Regions from separate parts of the Rhodosalinus sp. FB01 genome, predicted to be linked through region 2. Evidence: riboswitches for the same ligand, from Rfam matches in the RefSeq annotation. Region 2 holds a riboswitch; the other holds the start of a gene.

Region 1 (5,824 bases), on a different contig from region 2:
TTGGCCCCCAGGATCGCGAGGACCTCTCCGGCGCGCAGGGATAACGTGATGTCCCGCAGCACCACGGGACCGAAGGCCGGGGCGCAATCCGCGTTCCGGAGCGCGACGAGCGTTTCGCCGGGCGGCACCGGATCGGGCAGGACGGCGGCGCGCAGGGCCTCCGTGCGGCGGCGTCCGGGCGCCAGGCCGCGCAGGCTGTCGGTCAGGTCGGCTGCCGGGGCGAGGATCTCCGGCATGGCGAGGTGCAAGCGGATGCCAAGCGGCAGGGCGATCCCGTTGTCGGCCAGCGCCGGGCCCTGCGCGACAAGCACCTCCGAGGGCGGGCCCTCGGCGATGATGCGGCCGTCGCGGCCGAGCGCGAGGCAGCGGTCGATCCGGTCGAGGATCGGCCCCGGCTTGTGCTCCACCACGAGGGCCGTGCGGCCGCGCGCCAGTACGAGCTCCGTCATGCGCCGCGCCGCCTGGGGGGCGAGGCTTGCCGCGGGCTCGTCGGCAAGCGTGATCGCGGCGTCCTGCGCGAGAAGCGCGGCAAGCGCCACCAGTTGACGCTCCCCGCCGGAGAGGTTGGAAATCCGCCGTCCCGCCCAGTCTGTCGGCAGCCCGGCGCGGGCCATCGCTCTTGCGACCAGCCCCGGGATATCCGCGGCCTCGACCGCCCTGTTCTCGAGGGCGAAGGCCACCTCGTCGCGCACGGTGAATCCGGCCAGCGTCTGCGCGGCGTCCTGAAAGAGATAGCCGCAGGTATCGGCCCAGCCCGCCGGGCGCCGCGTGCCCGCCGGCTGCCCCTCAACGCGGATCTCGCCCCTGCGGATGCCGTCGATCGCTTCGGGTAGAAGCCCGGTCGCGGCGTGCAGAAGCGAGGATTTTCCCGCGCCGGACGGGCCGAGCAGAAGCACCCGTTCGCCACGCCGCACGCAGAACGAGACGGGCCCGAACGCGTCGGACGCCGCGCCGGGATAGCGCAGCGCGACGCGTTCGTAGGCCAGCGCGTCAGGCATTGGCGGCGCGGGTGTCCCGGTCAATGGCGAGGCCCGACAGGACGCCCGTGCGGTAGAGCGCCTTGACGACGACATGCCCCAGAAGGCCGCCCAGCAAGGCGCCCGAAGCCAGCCGAAGCACGAACATGGCGACGAGCAGCCCTGGCGCGAGGCTTGCGTAGTCGAACCGGATCCATGTGTAGACGAACGAGAACACGGCCGCCCCCATGCCCGCGGCCATCAGGACCGGCAGGGAATAGCGCCGCCAGCGCGTCGCCGCGAAGACCGCCTCCGCCCCCGCGCCTTGCACGAGGCCCGTGAGCAGCAGCAAGAGCCCCGCCGGGCTGCCCAGAAGCACCTGAACGGCGGCGGCCATGACCTCGGAGACAAGCGCGACCCCCGGCTTTCGGATGATCGCCGCCGCGATGATCGAGACGATGAACCAGAAGCCCATGACCACGTCCATCGTCACGGCCCCGAAGATCGCCTGCAAAACCAGCCAGACCTGGACCCAGCCCAGGTAAAGCACGCCGAAGACGGTGCCGAGAACGGCGATGATCAGGGTTTCGCGCATGGTCCAGATGGATTGTTCAGCCATGTCGGCCTCCTTTTTTGGACAAGATTTCGAAGGGATGCCGGCCGCGCGCGGGCGGCAGGGTCAGCGGTCGCTTGGCGAATTCGCCGATACGGTCACGTCGAGCGCGAGATGCGCGGCCGCCGACCCGAAGCCGGTGAAGGCCTGGTTCAGCGTCTCGAAGACGGGGCCTGCGTCGCCGCGCAGCGCGGTGCAGAAATTCTTCGACCTGTCGAAGGTGCCCGAGCTTTTGAGGAACGCGATGCAGCCGTAGATCTCGTCCATGTGATGGCCGATGCCCAGCGGATAGAGCGACAGCTGCGCCGCCACCGTCTGCGTGCTTTCAGGCGCGGCGGCCACCGCCTCGCGGCAGGTGGCGATGCGCGTGGGCAGGTCCATCTCCGGGGGCGGCCCGGCGACGGGGGTGCAGATCGGGTCGTCGGGCTCTCCGGGACAGCCGCGCGAGATCGTGGCGTGCATCGTCGTGTGCGCGCCGGACGCGGCGGCCGCCACGAAGAGGTCGCGCATCGCGGGAAAGAGGATCTCCGGCGGACCGACCATCAGGGTCGACAGGTCGTCGGTCTCGAGCCGGAGCCGATCGCGCCAGGGATCGAGCGCCCCGAGCGCGCCGAGAATGATGCCGACGAAATCGTCGGACATCGGATACACTGACACCTGTGCGCCGGAAAACATGATCACCTCGCTCCGCTGGCATTACCCAGATCAGCTGAAGGGTCCGAGGGCCTGCGCCCTGCATCTCAGCCCCGGCATCGCGGAGCTCCCCTGTGCATTCATGAAATTATACTCTTCCGGGTCGGCTTCAAGCCCGAATATCGGGCCGACCGTGCATCCAGCGGTCCCGGGCGGAAGGATCCGGGCGGCCACGTTTGCGGCGCCGCTGGAGCAGGGGCCGTGCCGACCGCGTTTCCACGGGGCGCACCGCGCGCGGGTCGCGGGGCGAAGGGGGGTTGCGCCGCCGCGCGCATCCAAGAATGCTTTGCCGTGTCGCCGCTTCGAACGCGGATGCGCAGCCTGGGGAAAGAGGAGCAACCATGTCCGACTTGACATCGCACGCAGGCGTCGTGATCGTCGGGGGCGGCTCCATCGGCTGCAACACCGCCTATCACCTCACGAAGCTCGGCGTGTCGGACGTGGTGGTGCTGGAGCGTGACCGCCTGACATCGGGCACGACATGGCACGCCGCGGGGCTGGTCGTCGCGGGGCTGCTCAAGTCCGAGGCGGAATGCGAGATCTACACCCACGGCCGCGACCTCTACGCCAGGCTCGAGGAAGAGACGGGCGTGCCCACCGGCTTTCGCGCGGTGGGATACCTGCAGGTCGCCAGCAACGAGGAGCGCGTGCACGAGATGCGCCGCGTCGCGCCCTTCATGCGCAGGCACGGGATCGACATGGTCGAGATCTCGCCCCGCGAGGTGCAGGAGCTCTTCCCGGTCGGGGACGTGAGCGACGTGCTGGCCGGCTTCTACATCGCCGAGGACGGGCGCGCGAACCCGGTGGACGTGACGATGTCGCTCGCCAAGGGCGCGCAGATGGGTGGCGCGCGGATCTTCGAGACGACCGCCGTCACCGACATCGTCGTGCGGGGGGACCGTGCCGTGGGGGTGCGCATGGCGGACGGGCATGAGATCAGCGCCGATCACGTGGTGATCTGCGCGGGCATGTGGTCGCGGCAACTGGGCGCGAAGGCCGGCATCACGCTGCCGCTTCAGGCCGCCGAGCATTACTATCTCATCACCGACAAGATCGAGGGGCTGCCGCGCGACCTGCCGGTGCTGGAGGATCCGAAGACCTACACCTATTACCGCGAGGAAGTGGGCGGCCTGATGCTGGGCCTGTTCGAGCCCGGCGCCGCGCCCTGGAAGGTCGAGGGCATCCCGGAGACCTTCGCCTTCGGCGAGATCGAGCCGGACTGGGACCGGGTCGGCCCCTGGCTCGAACTTGCCTACAGCCGCGTGCCCGGCGCGTTGGACGTGGGCGTGCGCAAGCTCTTCTGCGGGCCGGAAAGCTTCACCCCGGACAACGCGCCGCTGGTGGGCGAAACGCCGGAGCTTCGCAACTGCTGGGTGGCCTGCGGCATGAACTCCCTGGGCATCCTGAACGGGGCGGGCACGGGCCGGGCGCTCGCGCACTGGATCGTCGAGGGCGTGCCGCCGATCGACGTGACCGGCATCAACGTCAATCGCTTCACCCGGCACCACGCGACGCCCGCCTTCCGCCGCGACCGGACGACCGAACTTCTGGGCAAGCTGTTCGGCCAGCATTTCCACAACGAGGCCCCGAAAACCGGGCGGAACCTCAAGCGGTCGGTGCTTTACGACCGGCTGGCGGCGGCGGGCGCGTATTTCACCGAAGGAAACGGCTGGGAACAGCCCGACTGGTTCGCGCCATCACCCGCCCAGGCGAAGATCGAGCGGCTGAGCTGGTTCCGCCAGAACTGGTGGGACTGGCACGCCGAAGAGCATCGCGCGGCGCGCGAGGACGTGATCGTGATGGACATGTCGAGCATGTCGAAATTCGCCGTCGAGGGGCCGGACGCCTGCGCGCTGCTCTCGCGGCTGAGCTGCAACGACGTCGACGTCGCGCCGGGGCGCGTCGTCTACACCGCCTGGGTCAACGACAGGGGAGGCTTCGAGGCCGATCTGACCGTGACGCGCCTGTCGGAGACGAAATTCATCGTCGTGGTGGGCGAGAACTCGCACGGCCACACCGAGATGCGGATGCGCCGCCACATCGGCGCGAACGAATGGGTCACTATCACCGACCTCACGGCGGGCATCACGCAGATCAACGTGCATGGCCCCAAGGCGCGGCAGCTGATGCAGCGGCTGAGCGAAACCGACCTGTCCAACGCGGCCTTCCCCTTCATGACGGCGCAGGAGATCGATATCGGCTACTACGCGGTGCTCGCCCTGCGCGTGACCTTCGTGGGCGAACTGGGCTGGGAACTCCATGTGCCGGCGACGCAGGCGGTTCAGGTCTACGATCTGCTGGTCGAGGCCGGGCGCGACCTGGGGCTGCGCAACGCCGGGATGCAGACGCTGAACTCGCTGCGGCTGGAGAAGGCGTATCGCGACTTCGGCATCGACGTGGACAACACCGACAACCCGATCGAGGCGGGTCTCGGCTTCGCGGTGAAGCTCGACAAGCCCGGAGGCTTCATCGGCCGCGACGCGCTGGCCGCGATCAAGGCGCAAGGCGTGCCGAAGACGCGGATGCTGCAATTCCTGCTCGAGGACCCCGAGCCGCTGCTCTTCGGCAACGAGATCGTGCGCCTCGACGGCAAGGAGGTGGGCCATCTTCAGATCGGCGGCTACGGGCACACGCTGGGCGGTGCGGTGGGTATCGGCTTCGTCGCGCTCGACTGCGCCGTGACGCCCGAGATCGTCGAGGCCGGCCCGTGGGAGGTCGATGTCGCGGGCGAGCGCGTGCCGGCCCGCGCCGCGCTGCGGCCGATGCTGGATCCGGCGATGGAGCGCGTGAAACGGTGATGCCTTCCCCACGCCCGAACTCGCCCTCGACGGGGCGACGCAGGTCGCGAAACGCGGCGCACCCCCGTGCGCGGGCCATGGTGCGCCCCCGGCCGGCCCGCCCCGAAGCGCCGGGGCCGTCGGGCGGGGTAAGCGACGGGGCGCGCGCGGAGCTCGCGAGGCCGGCAGGGTTGACGCGACACCGTCCTCCCGTCACCCCGCTCGGCTCCGCTTCGGGACGAACGACATGACCGCGCTTCCCCGCGAGGCCCGGGCCGTCATCATCGGCGGAGGGGTGTCCGGCTGCTCGGTCGCCTACCACCTTGCGAAGGCGGGCTGGACCGACATCGTCCTTCTGGAACGCAAGCGGCTGACCAGCGGCACGACCTGGCATGCGGCCGGCCTAATCGGTCAGCTGCGCAACAGCCAGAACATGACCCGCCTCGCCAGGTATTCGACCGAGCTTTACACCCGGCTCGAGGACGAAACCGGCATGGCGACAGGCTTTCGCCAGACCGGATCGATCACCGTCGCGCTGACCTCCCACCGCAAGGAGGAGCTGCTGCGCACCGCCGGCATGGCGCGGGTCTTCGGCGTCGAGGTCGAGGAGCTGGGGCCGGCCGACGTGAAGGCGATGTATCCGCATCTGAACACCGAGGGCGTCACCGCCGGTGTCTGGCTGCCGAAGGACGGGCAGGCCGATCCCGCCAACATCGCGCTGGCGCTCGCGCGGGGCGCGCGCGACCGGGGCGCGACTATCGCCGAGAACGTGAAGGTCACGGGTG
Region 2 (5,824 bases):
CCGCGTGGCCAGCGGCAGGTTGAAGAAGACATGGGCGAGCACCACGCCGTGCAGGCCGTAGATCGACAGCGGCTCCTGCCCCGCGAGGTCCAGCAGGTTGCTGGCGATGCCGTTGCGCCCGAACACGGCGAGAAGCCCGAAGACGGCCACCACCACCGGCAGGATGAAGGGCGCGCCCAGCAGCGTGACGAGCGCGCCGCGCCCCGGGAACCGGCGGCGCGCCAGCGCCCGCGCCACGGGCACGGCGAGCGCGGCCGACAGAAGCGCCGAGAGCGCGGCCTGGGTGAGCGAGAAACGCACCGCGGCCCAGTCGCCCGGGCCGAGCCGCCCCGCCGCGCCAGCGGTCCAGATCACCGCGATCACGGGGGCGAGGACGAGCGCGGCGACGAAAAGCGCCGCGCCCGCCGCCGCCCAGGGCGGCGCGCCTAGCGCGCCAGCGCCGCGCGCCATTCCTCGAGCGCCGGGCCGCGAAGCGCCGCGGCCTCCGCCGGCGGCAGCAGAAGGGCCGTCTCGGGCGCGATCAGCGTCTCGAAGCCCTCGGGCAGACCCTCGGGCGGGATGACCGCCGGGTACATCCAGTTCGTGGTCGGGATCACGGACTGGAAGCCGGGACCGGTCATGAACTCGAGGAACTGCCGGGCGAGGTCGGGCTGCTCGGTGCCGGCGAGCATGCCCGCCACCTCGACCTGCATGTAGTGCCCCTCCTCGAAGGGCGCGGCGGCCTTGGAGGGATCGTCCTCGGCGATCAGGTGATAGGCCGGGGAGGTGGTGTAGGAGAGGACCATGTCCGCCTCGCCGTCGAGGAAGAGCCCGTAGGCCTCCGACCAGCCGGGCGTGACGGTGACCACGTTGTCGGAGAGCCCTTCCCAGATCGTGCCCGCCTCGTCGCCATAGGCCGCCTTCACCCACATCAGAAGCCCGAGGCCGGGCGTGGAGGAGCGCGGATCCTGGATCAGGATGTCGAGATCGCTTTCCGCCAGCGCGCGGAAAGAGGTCGGCGCGTCGAGGCCCGCCTCGTGGACGAAGGCGAAATAGCCCCAGTCGAAGGGCAGGAAATGCGGATCGTCCCACGCCACCGGCAGGTCGAATTCCGCCGCGATCCCGTGCTCGGCGAAAAGTCCCGTCTCGCGGGCGGCATGGGTCAGGTTCGTGTCGAGTCCCAGCACCACGTCGGCCTGCGTCCTCTCGCCCTCGAGCCGCAGCCGGGACAGGAGCGCGGCGCCGTCGCCCGCGCCCACGAAGCGCAGGTCGCAGCCGCAAACCTCCTCGAAGGCCGTCTCGATCTGCGGGCCGGGGCCCCAGTCGGAGACGAAGCTGTCATAGGTGTAGACGGTGAGTTCGGGGGTCTGGCCCGCCGCGCCCGTGGCGGCGGCGACGAGACCCGTGGCAATCATCGAAGCGCGCATCGTCTTGCTCCTTTCTTGCGACGGGCGGAGCAAGTCAGGGGAGGCGGGCGATCTGCCCCGTTGGTCCTGTCCCTTCCCTCCGCCGGTCCTAACCGGTTCAGGTTCAACGGGTTCGCCGTCCGGCATCTCAGGCCCGCGCGCGTGCGGGCCACCCCGAGGTGAGCGTGACGTTAGACCGCCGCCCTTGGCCCTTCAAGGCGAAACCGCTTGAGAGGAGGGGGTGCGCGGGCTAGACCGCCCAGTCAGGAGGACCATCTCGCATGAGCCTGAACAGCTTCGGCCACGTCTTTCGCGTGACCACCTGGGGCGAAAGCCACGGCCCCGCCCTCGGTGCCGTGGTGGACGGCTGCCCGCCCGGCGTCGCGCTCGACGAGGCCGCGCTCCAGCTCTGGCTCGACCGGCGCAAGCCGGGACAAAGCCGGTACGTGACCCAGCGGCGGGAGCCCGACGCGGTGGAGATCCTGTCGGGCGTCTTCGAGGGGCAGAGCACCGGCACCCCGATCCAGCTTCTGATCCGCAACGCCGACCAGCGCTCCAAGGACTATTCCGAGATCGCCAAGACCTTCCGCCCCGGCCATGCCGACATCGCCTACTGGCAGAAATACGGCATCCGCGACTATCGTGGCGGCGGGCGCTCCTCCGCGCGGGAGACGGCGGCGCGGGTCGCCGCCGGCGGCGTGGCGCGCGCCGCGCTGGCCGCGCTGGCGCCGGGCCTGGAAATCCGGGGCTACATGACCCGCATCGGCCCGCACGCCATCGACCGCGCGCGCTTCGACGCGGCGGTGATCGACGGGAACCCCTTCTGGTGCCCCGACCCGCAGGCCGCCGAGGACTGGGCTGCCTATCTCGACGCTCTGCGCAAGTCCGGCGACAGCGCGGGCGCCGTGATCGAGGTGGTCGCGTCGGGCGTGCCGCCCGGCCTCGGTGCACCGGTCTACGGCAAGCTCGACACCGATCTCGCCGCCGCGATGATGAGCATCAACGCCGTGAAGGGCGTGGAGATCGGCGAGGGCATGGCGGCGGCCGAACTGACCGGCAGCCAGAACGCCGACGAGATATTCATGGGCAATGACGGCGAGCCGGTCTATTCCTCCAACCACGCGGGCGGGGTGCTGGGCGGCATCTCCACCGGGCAGGAGGTCGTGGTGCGCTTCGCGGTGAAGCCCACCTCGTCGATCCTGACGCCGCGGCGCACCGTCACCCTCTCGGGCGAGGCGACCGAGATCGTCACCAAGGGCCGCCACGATCCCTGCGTCGGCATCCGCGCGGTGCCGGTGGGCGAGGCGATGATGGCCTGCGTCCTGCTCGATCACCTGCTTCTCGACCGTGCGCAGACCGGCGGCGCGCGGGGGCCGATTGGCTAGACCCCGTGCTCGACATCCTGGCGATCACCTTTCCCATCTTCGCGCTGGTGGGGCTCGGATACGGCTCGGTGCGCTTCGGGGCCTTCCGCCCCGAGGACATGCGCGTTCTGGGCCTTTTCGTGATGAACGTGGCGCTGCCCGCGCTGCTCTTTTCCGCGGTGGCGGGCCGCAAGCTCACCGAAAGCGTGAGCCCCAACTACATGGCGGTCTTTCTCGCGGGCGGGCTGGCCACCATCGCGCTGGCCTGGACCTGGCACACGCTGCGCGGCACAGGCCCGGCGCGCAAGGCCATCGCGGTGATGGGGTCGAGCTGTCCGAACTCGGGCTATGTGGGCTACCCGCTGATGCTGCTGCTGCTGCCGGAGGACGCGGGGCTCATCCTCGCGATGAACCTCGTGGTCGAGAATTTCGTGCTCATTCCCCTCACGCTGTTGTTGCTGGAAGGCTCGCGCCCCTCGCATGTCGGCAGCATCTGGCCGCGGCTGAAGGCCCTCATCTGGGGCGTGGTGCGGCGGCCCATGGTGCTGGGGCTGCTCGCAGGGCTCGCGGTGTCGCTGGCCGGGCTCTCGGTGCCCTCCGGCGTGGCGCGGCTGCTCGACCTTCTGGCGTCCTCCACCGGGGCGATCGCGCTTTTCGTGATAGGCGGCTCGCTCGTCGGGCTGCCGGTGCGCGGCAACCGGATGCTCGCCGCGGAAATCGTCGCCGGAAAGCTCCTGCTGCATCCGGCGATGACGGCGCTCGCGCTGGTGGTGCTGCCGCTCATCGGGTTCCACGTCGCCGACCCGGATCTCCGCCTCGCCGTCGTGCTGTCGGCGGCCATGCCGATGTTCGGGATCTACGCGCTCTTCGCCCAGGATTACGGCCACGAGGGCATCGCCTCGCTCGCGCTCCTCGGCGCCACGACGGGCGCCTTCTTCACGCTGACGGTTCTTCTGGCGATCCTCGGCTAGCCGCGCCGCGCCGCGGCCGGCACGCGCTGCTGGCGCGACAGTTGCACCGCCAGGATGCCGAAGGCGATCACGGTGACGCCCACGATATCGAGCGGACCGAGCGCCTCGCCCAGCAGAAGCGCCGCGATCGCCACGCCGAGAAACGGGTTGAGAAAGTGGAAGGTGGCCGCCTTCACCGCGCCCACGCGATCCACCAGCAGGAACCACACCAGCGTGGCGGCGAGGCCCGGGACGAGGATCGTGTAGGCGTAGGCCAGCCCCAGCCGCCACGACCAGTCGACCTCGATCGTCTCCAGCATGGCCGCGGGCACGGCCAGTGCCGCCGAGCCCACGAGCATCTGAAGCCCGACGACCATCAGGAAGTTGCCCCCCGACGAGGCGCCCCGCACCGAGAGCGTCGCCACGGTCAGCGCCCCCACCCCGACGACGCAAAGGGCCAGGCCGTAGGGATCGACCCCGCCCTGGAAGCGTGCGCCCATGATGAGCGTGACGCCCACGAAACCCGCCACGAGGCCGGCGAGGCCGAGCGGCCGGATCCGCTCGCCGAGGAAGACCCGCCCGGACAGCGCCACCAGAAGCGGCATGGTCGAGGCGATGATCGCGGCGAGCGAGGCCTCCACCGTCTGCATGGCGATCCAGTAAAGCCCCAGGTAGAGCGCGTTCTGGCAGACGCCGAAAACGACGGTGGCGCGCCACTGCGCCGGCGTCAGCCGCCAGGACTGCCCGAGATACCGGGCCACGGCGACGCCGATCAGACCCGAGATCAGGAACCGCAGCGAAAGCGACGAAAGCGGCGGCGCCGAGGCCACGATGATCCGCGCCGCACTGAAGGCCGAGGACCACATCACCGCGAAGGCCAGCCCCAGAACGATCGCGCGAATGTCCAAGCCGCCGGCCCCCTCCCATCGCGGGCGAAAGCATTCCGGAAGGAAGCCTCGCAAACCCCGCGCCATGCCCGCCCGGCCTGCCGTGGGACAGGCCGGTCCCACGCATGTGCCACGGGGGCGCGGCAAAGAAAAGGGCCGCCCACGGGCGGCCCCTGTCACCCGGACGAGGCGGGCGTCAGCCGTTCGCGCTGTCCTTGAGCGCCTTGGCGATGGTGACCTTCACCTGCTTGTCGGCGGGCTTCTTGAACTGCTCGCCGGTGGCGGGGTTGCGCACCATGCGCTCGGGACGTTCGCGCAGGTAGAACTTGCCGACACCGGGAAGCGTCACCGCGCCGCCATCCGCCACCTCGCGGGTGATCAGCCCGCATACCGCGTCGAGCGCGGCGCCGGCGGTTTTCTTGTCGCTGCCCATTTCCTCGGCCAGCGCGGCCACAAGCTGGGTCTTGGTCATCGGTTTGGCCATTTCCTGGTCTCCTTCCACTGCCCGCAATCTTGGGCCTCGCTTCGATCATATAACTTCATGTGGGCAACAAACACAACAAATGGTGGCCGCATACAAGCGGGTTTAATGGTATTACGGCAACGTTTCGCGCGTTTTCCCGCTCAAAGGAAGGCCGTTTCGTCGAAACTGCGCAGTTTCCGGCTGTGGATCCGCTCCAGCGGCATCGCCGCGATGAGTTCCATCGCCCGGATCCCGATGCGCAGATGCCGCGCCACCTGGGTCTTGTAGAAGTCCGAGGCCATGCCCGGCAGCTTGAGTTCGCCGTGAAGCGGCTTGTCCGAGACGCACAGAAGCGTGCCGTAGGGCACGCGGAACCGGTAGCCGTTGGCGGCGATGGTGGCGGATTCCATGTCGAGCGCGATGGCGCGGGACTGGCTCAGCCGCTGCACCGGCCCGGTGTGCTCGCGCAGTTCCCAGTTGCGGTTGTCGACGCTGGCCACGGTGCCCGTGCGCATGATCCGCTTGAGGTCGTAGCCGGCCATCTCGGTCTCGGTGGCGGCCGCCTCCTGAAGCGCGATCTGGATCTCGGCGAGTGCCGGGATCGGCACCCAGACCGGCAGATCGTCGTCGAGCACCCGGTCCTCGCGCAGGTAGGCGTGGGCGAGGACGAAATCGCCCAGCTTCTGGTTGGTACGCAGGCCGGCGCAATGGCCCACCATGATCCAGGCACGCGGCCGCAGCACCGCGATGTGATCCGTCGCCGTCTTCGCGTTGG

What was found. A riboswitch is a leader RNA that binds a small molecule or an ion and turns the genes downstream of it on or off. The one in region 2 is predicted to bind thiamine pyrophosphate.
Region 1: it holds a riboswitch for thiamine pyrophosphate, as region 2 does, so the genes downstream of both, AB6A65_RS02805 (YkoF family thiamine/hydroxymethylpyrimidine-binding protein) here and thiB (thiamine ABC transporter substrate binding subunit) in region 2, are expected to answer to the same signal.

What each region holds. Positions count from the first base shown of each region.
Region 1 is NZ_JBGFSH010000002.1:26,424-32,247, reverse strand. It holds gene AB6A65_RS02815 (ABC transporter ATP-binding protein) at 1-998, opposite strand, end outside; gene AB6A65_RS02810 (ECF transporter S component) at 991-1,575, opposite strand; gene AB6A65_RS02805 (YkoF family thiamine/hydroxymethylpyrimidine-binding protein) at 1,636-2,244, opposite strand; TPP riboswitch at 2,235-2,346, opposite strand; gene AB6A65_RS02800 (FAD-dependent oxidoreductase) at 2,604-5,060, shown strand; gene AB6A65_RS02795 (FAD-dependent oxidoreductase) at 5,287-5,824, shown strand, end outside.
Region 2 is NZ_JBGFSH010000005.1:50,860-56,683, forward strand. It holds gene AB6A65_RS08990 (thiamine/thiamine pyrophosphate ABC transporter permease ThiP) at 1-450, opposite strand, end outside; gene thiB (thiamine ABC transporter substrate binding subunit) at 426-1,406, opposite strand; TPP riboswitch at 1,464-1,572, opposite strand; gene aroC (chorismate synthase) at 1,667-2,770, shown strand; gene AB6A65_RS09005 (AEC family transporter) at 2,776-3,720, shown strand; gene AB6A65_RS09010 (DMT family transporter) at 3,717-4,607, opposite strand; gene AB6A65_RS09015 (HU family DNA-binding protein) at 4,783-5,070, opposite strand; gene AB6A65_RS09020 (AMP nucleosidase) at 5,211-5,824, opposite strand, start outside.